Regions from separate parts of the Solibacillus isronensis genome, predicted to be linked through region 1. Evidence: predicted binding sites of a transcription regulator. Region 1 holds the regulator's gene; each other region holds the start of a gene.
What was found. Region 1 encodes Rex, which represses fermentation and respiration genes when NADH is low (regulators of the CRP and FNR family bind a similar motif). Its sites were predicted from a motif close to TTGTGAAATATTTCACAA; they were not measured.

Region 1 (2,280 bases):
AATGAGAAGAATTCATTAATACCGATTGTTTGCGTAATGTTCAAATCATTGGATAAATCCGTCATAAAGCGCATTATAAATGGAAATAACACAAAATAAGCAAAGGCTATTCCCCCTATACACAGTACAAAAGCATACGGAATATATTTCAATGTTGCCTTACGTTCTGCCTCATGCAAACCAGGTGTTATAAACGCCCATAGCTGGTAAAGCAATAATGGAGATACAATAACGGCAGCTACAATAAATGTAACTTGTAAATAAACGGTTAAAGGATCTGCCGGACTAAATGCGTTCATTGAAAAACTGGCAGCTAGATCACTGCGTTGAATGTATCGAATAAGTGGTTTCGCCGTATAGAAACCGATGAAAAGAGCCATCACGAAGAAAATCGCTACGAAAAATAGGCGTTTTCTAAGCTCTTCCATATGTTCAACTACGGTTAATTCTCTTGAATTCATAGCAAGACATCCTTATTTTACTTTACTTCGTTTTTTTCGTTCTCTTTATGTTCAATCACTTTTTTCTTTGTATCGAAATCTTCATCGTCATCCGTCAAGCCTTTAGTAGCGCTACGGAATTCACGTAAAGTTGTCCCCATCGCACGACCTAATGATGGCAATTTTTTGGGTCCGAATATTAACAAAGCAATCAGTCCAATGATAATCAGGCTCACAGGTGTAATCGCGTTTAGATGTACTATCACTATAGCCACCTCCTCTATTATTATGTATATTTTACATTAATTAACTAGAATATGCTATTTATAGTAATGAACATTTTATTACTTACCTGAGTTTCGCACTAAATACGTAAGAGCCTGTAGTTCTACCGATAGATCAATGTTCATCACTTTAATCGTATCGGGAACAGATAATCGTACTGGTGTGAAATTTAATATACCTTTTGCATTTATTTTAACGAGTCGGTCTGTCATCATTTGTGCTGAGCGGGATGAAACCGTCAATATTGCTAACTCCGCGCCAAATTCCTCATACATTTCCTCCAAACGATCTGGATGGAATACTGGAATATCACTGATCGTCGTTCCTTCCATCGGTGCCTTCGTATCAAATGCAACAACGATACGCGTGTTATGATTTTTTTGGAAGTTATATTTTAGTAAGCCATTTCCCAGATTCCCGACCCCTATTAATGCAACATTCATCACCTCGTCCTGGTCCAGAGTTTGACGGAAAAATTCGAGTAAATACTGGACATCATATCCATATCCCTTTTTACCAAGTGCTCCAAAATAAGAAAAGTCACGTCGAATCGTAGCCGAATCTATTTTCATCGCATCACTTAATTCCTGTGAAGAAATACGCTTTTTACCTTCAGTTGCGAAGTTTTTTAAAAATCGATAATAAAGAGGAAGTCTTTTTGTTGTTGCTTGTGGAATTTTTACTTCTTGTTTCACACATTCTCCTCCTATGTACATTTGGAAATCTTTTTCAAATAATGCCCCGTATAACCTGTCGAGGATGACCAACATGATTTAATCACATAGTTGTCGCCAAGCGATATGACACGCTTAACATGAACTCCACTCTTTGTGCAGAAGCAAGTTAATCTTACTAAACAAGGAGCGACAAGTAAAGTATCCATCGTTGCGTACAATGTTCCCATCCATTAAACTAAATAGGAGAAACTGAGGTGTAAACATGATTGTCTTACAAGTAAATCAATTATATAAATCCTTTATTACAGATGAAATATTAAGCGGTGTAAAACTAGAAGTACAGCACCGTGATCGTGTGGCATTAGTAGGACGAAACGGTGCCGGCAAGTCCACGTTATTAAAAATAATTGCCGGACAAATGAGCTATGACTCTGGTGAAATTATTATTCCAAAAGATATCCAAGTCGGCTATTTAGAGCAGCATGCAGGCATTGACTCTGAACTTTCGATTTGGGACGAAATGATGACAATTTTCGTAAACCTGCAAAATCAGGAGAAAACGTTGCGTCAACTTGAACAGCAAATGGCCGATCCTGCAATATATGAAGATAGCGAACAGTATGCACGCATTATGGCGGAATATGATCAGTTGCAGCATGACTTTAAAGATGCAGGCGGTTACCAGTATGAAGCCGATACCCGCTCTGTTTTACATGGGATGCAATTTTTCCCTGAAGATTATCAAAAGCCGATTCGCTCTCTATCCGGCGGACAACGGACACGCCTAGCCCTCGCTAAGCTTCTTTTGTCAAAGCCTGATCTCCTTATTTTAGATGAGCCGACCAACCATCTGGATATTGAAACACTTTCCTGGCTGG
Region 2 (2,280 bases), on a different contig from region 1:
TCTAAACCTGGGATTCCGAAGAAACCAGTTTGGCTACCTAGAGCAACAACTAATGTATCGTATTGTAATGTTTTGCCGTTTGAAAGTACTACATTTTTGCTTTCAACGTCAAAGCTGTTTACTTTTGCGATTTCCAAGTTGATGTCATAACCTTTGAAAATCTTTTCAAGTGGCAATGCTACAGCACCTTCAGCAATTGTACCGCCAGCTAAACGGTGTAATTCAGTAATGATTTGATGTGTAGGGAATTGGTTTACAACTGTAATACGCGCTTCGTCTTTATTTAAATATTTACGAGCTGTTTGTGCTGCTAATACACCAGCAAATCCAGCACCTAAAATAACGATTTCTTTAGTTACCATATTAAAAATCCTCCAATAAAATTAGATTATACAAATTATTTCATTTGTTTACGTTCAGATGCTACTTGTAAAAATGCATTAGCAAAACGTAATGCCCCTTGAACTTGTGGGTCTTTTAACATTTTTAATAAACCGAATACGCCTACTGTTTCATTGTTAACTTCAGCACGGTCTTTTGCTTCGATCGCTGTTTGTGCCAATGATTTTGCAGTACCAACGACTGGACTAGCCATTTCTGTTACAGCAGCAACTGTATCATTTTTTAATGTCTCGTCAGTTGCAACACTCGTCGCGAAATCATATGCTTTTGTTAATAATGTAGTCATCTCAGCCAATTTCGGTAAGTTATCTACTAAAGTAGTTAATGAAGCTTGTACCTCTGGCTTTAGTAACTGGTCTAATACATCTAATTGCTCTTGTGTAACAGCCATTTTTTCTACCTGCTGATTATTCATTTCTGACATAATAACTCTCCTTTGCCATCACTTAATATTATTTTTTTTCGAAAATTTTATACCGATTGTAAAAACTTTCACATACCATTCAATAAGCAACGATAGCACAAAGATTCGTTTGTTACAATTAGAAAACGGAAATAAACGACCGGAAAACTTAATTCAAGAATATTCTGTTATTTTATTATTTAAAAAAATTTTGTTTTTATGTATTTAGCGTATTTTTGTGTATTTTATAATAAAAATTTTCCTTCATTATTTTTAATATTGGAATTATTTAATAAGTTGTTTCTTATCATTATTAAAGGTTAATTAGGTATTTATATGATAGAAAACAAAAATTCTTTACTAGTAAAAGTGATTCACCCCCTCCTCTATTTCCCACCATGTTATTTTTCTAAAAAAACTTACTCTCCAAACGGTTGATTTGACTCAATAGGAACCTCCACGTTGCTATGAAACGAAAAAGTGCGTACTTTTTTTAATTTTTAACTGAATCCATAATAAAAAAGCAACGAAATACTTATTCAATTGGAGGATCAATAAATGATTACTAGTTTACAGGATACAATCAAATTAAATAATGAGGTAAAAATGCCAGCAATGGGCCTTGGCGTCTTTCAGGTGGAAAACGACACAACAGCAGAAATCGTTAAAAATGCGATTGAGCTAGGTTACCGCAGCATTGATACAGCCGCTATTTACGGAAACGAAGCGGGTGTTGGCGAGGGCATTAAATTAGCACTGGCCTCTACCGGTTTAAATAGAGAGGACTTATTCATCACATCTAAAGTTTGGAATGCCGGATTAAATTATGAGGAAACTGTTTCAGCTTACGAAGAGAGCTTGGAAAAATTAGGGCTGGACTATTTGGATCTATATTTAATCCACTGGCCAGGTAAAAATAAATTTGCCGAGTCTTGGAGTGCTTTAGAGGATCTGTATATAAAAGGTAAAATCAGAGCAATCGGTGTTTGCAATTTCAATATTTCGCATTTGCAGGATTTAATGAAAAACGCTCGGGTAACACCAGTCATTAACCAAGTTGAGTTTCACCCGCGCTTACAACAACAATCATTACGTGCATTTTGCAAAGAGCACAATATTCAATTGGAAGCTTGGGCTCCATTAATGCAAGGCGATCTACTCGAAGATCCGACGATTGCAAAGATTGCCGAAAAGTATGGAAAATCAAATTCACAAGTTATTTTACGTTGGGATATTCAAAATGGAGTTATCACGATTCCTAAATCCGTTCGTAAAGAGCGGATGGCGCAAAATGCCGACATTTTTGACTTTAGTCTAACTGATGAAGAAATGCAGATTATTAATGCGATGAATTTAGATAAACGGGTCGGTCCGGATCCGGTAGTTTTTGATTTCTAATTTGAATGGAAGATTTGAAGAGACAAAAAGCCTCAAGTTTTTTGAGGCTTTCATTATTTTCATTAGGATAGTTTTTG
Region 3 (2,280 bases), on a different contig from region 1:
GAATAAATCCCCTGTGCATTTGGGATCTGCTCCTGTGGTAAAGCTTTTGAAATATAGCGGATAAAGGCATAATGCGCCATCGCAAATGACAGAGCGTGAAGTGCCTGAGATATGATAAACATCGGCATATTCGGAAATGCGTAAACTAAAATCCAACGAACGCTCGAGCCAATTGCCGCAACAAGCAATAATGAAGAAGGTTTCCATTTTGTTAAAATTGTATCGGCCTTGAAAAAATAAAGAACTTCAAATATTACTGCGACATTTAAAATCATGCCGATATAAAACGGATTGACATTCAGATCCTGTAAATAAATATAGCCATAGTTATAGTACGATGCATGTGCCCCCTGAAGTAAAATGACGACAAACAATACGATGATAAAGCTTTTCACTTCAAATAGACCCTTCATTGAGAGCGTTTTTCCATCCTCTTTTACAGGCACTATACTTAAAACTTGAGGTGCAGGCATGAATTGAATGATGAGCAATGCCGTTAAACCTAAAATCATCATCCATAAGATCATTTGCTCCCCGTACATCCCGCTGATCATACTGATGATTAATACAGCGACGACAAACCCGAAAGATCCTAACGAACGCGCTTTCCCATAATGTATGGTTCCATGTTGCATTAATGTGGAAGCACTGCTCTCAACAGCCGGTAATAAAGCCGGGTAAAAAGCACTGAACAGTAACGTCATTAAAAATAAGCCGCCGAATGAATTGATCGGTATGTATAGCAGCGTCACAATTAATGAACTTGCAGTAAAAAAGATCAGCACATTTTTGTTGCTCATTACTTTAGAAACAAACGGGAAAATAAACATCGTCGAGATGGCCCGTGCAACCAGTCCAAAGCCCATTATAATGCTCGCTTCCGAAACCGTAAGCCCTTTATCATTAATAAGCCAACCTGTCCAGTATGGCAGGAAAATACCCCATGTAATAAAGAACATAAAGAAGTTTTTCGCGAGCCAACGCTGATTATTCATAGTCTTCATCCTTTTTCTTTTTTATTAAGTTGAATATTAACATGAGAAATACTACAATAATGTGAGAAATCTCATATTTAATTGGAAGGAGTTGCTTTATAATTTGAGAAAGTTACCAATAGATGAAAGTCTCTCATATATCGAACAATACCCGATTTCCCAATATTTTTCTTTTGATATTGTTCCATTTATCCATGTGTATGAATTCGATAAAGGCGAATTTATTTTCCATGAGCATTCCTTCCCTGACTATTTGTATTACATGGTTGAAGGGAAAGCTAAATTATATATTACCCATAAAAACGGGAAAATTTCTCTTATCGATTTTATTACAGCCCCAACATTCATGGGCGAAATGGAACTGTTAAATGCCGAACGCTATTCAAAAGGCATTCAAACTTTATCAAAGTCAGTATGTTTTGCGATTTCCATTCAGGAAGTGAAGGAAAAATTATTGGCAGATCCTGTGTTTCTGAAAATGCTCTGTATTTTTTTAAGTCACAAAGCAACGACAGCCACAGCAAAATATACACAAAACCAGGCCTATCCGTTGGAAAACCGATTAGCCTCATTCATTCTACTATCATCGGATCAACAATTCTATAAAGAAAAACATACAGAAGTATGTGATTACTTAGGTGTATCGTATCGCCACCTGTTATTTGTCCTAGCACAATTTAGTGAAGCCGGCTATATAACGAAACAAAATCGCGGGTATGTACTGAAGAATCGGTCTGAACTGGAAAAACTCGCATCAGAAATTACGTATTAAAAAAGACTGCGCTAAAATATTTTTAGCACAGTCTCTTGAACACTGAAAGATTTTAAATAAACATACCAGCAATTGCAGCTGATAGTAATGATGCTAATGTACCTGCAGCAACCGCTTTAATCGCAAGCTTTGCAATCATTGGACGTTTATCCGGTGCCATACCACCTAAACCACCGATTAAAATACCCATTGAGCTTAAGTTTGCAAAACCACAAAGTGCAAACGAAATAATAATGGCTGTTTTGTCAGAAAGCTCGCCGATAACCGGTCCGAAGTTAGAGTAGGCAACAAATTCATTTAAGATTAATTTTTGACCGATAAATGAACCTGCACGTACTGCCTCGTCCCAAGGTACACCGATTAAAAATGCTAATGGAGCAAATACATAACCTAATAAACCTTCAAGTGTTACATTTTCAAAACCGAATAATCCTGTAATACCACCTAAAATACCGTTTAATAAGGCAATTAATGCGATGAAACTTAATAGCATTGCTCCAACATTTACTGCTA

Region 2: the regulator Rex is predicted to act here: its motif matches at 883-900, upstream of M3166_RS04260 (DUF1641 domain-containing protein).
Region 3: the regulator Rex is predicted to act here: its motif matches at 1,055-1,072, upstream of yeiL (transcriptional regulator YeiL).

Annotation. Positions count from the first base shown of each region.
Region 1 covers NZ_JAMBOC010000010.1:6,573-8,852, reverse strand. The annotation lists gene tatC (twin-arginine translocase subunit TatC) at 1-461, opposite strand, end outside; gene tatA (twin-arginine translocase TatA/TatE family subunit) at 479-706, opposite strand; gene M3166_RS18480 (redox-sensing transcriptional repressor Rex) at 785-1,420, opposite strand; gene M3166_RS18475 (ABC-F family ATP-binding cassette domain-containing protein) at 1,665-2,280, shown strand, end outside.
Region 2 covers NZ_JAMBOC010000001.1:827,113-829,392, reverse strand. The annotation lists gene M3166_RS04265 (NAD(P)/FAD-dependent oxidoreductase) at 1-362, opposite strand, end outside; gene M3166_RS04260 (DUF1641 domain-containing protein) at 398-826, opposite strand; gene M3166_RS04255 (aldo/keto reductase) at 1,364-2,203, shown strand; gene M3166_RS04250 (winged helix-turn-helix transcriptional regulator) at 2,266-2,280, opposite strand, start outside.
Region 3 covers NZ_JAMBOC010000001.1:339,426-341,705, reverse strand. The annotation lists gene M3166_RS01605 (MFS transporter) at 1-995, opposite strand, end outside; gene yeiL (transcriptional regulator YeiL) at 1,099-1,767, shown strand; gene M3166_RS01595 (NupC/NupG family nucleoside CNT transporter) at 1,820-2,280, opposite strand, start outside.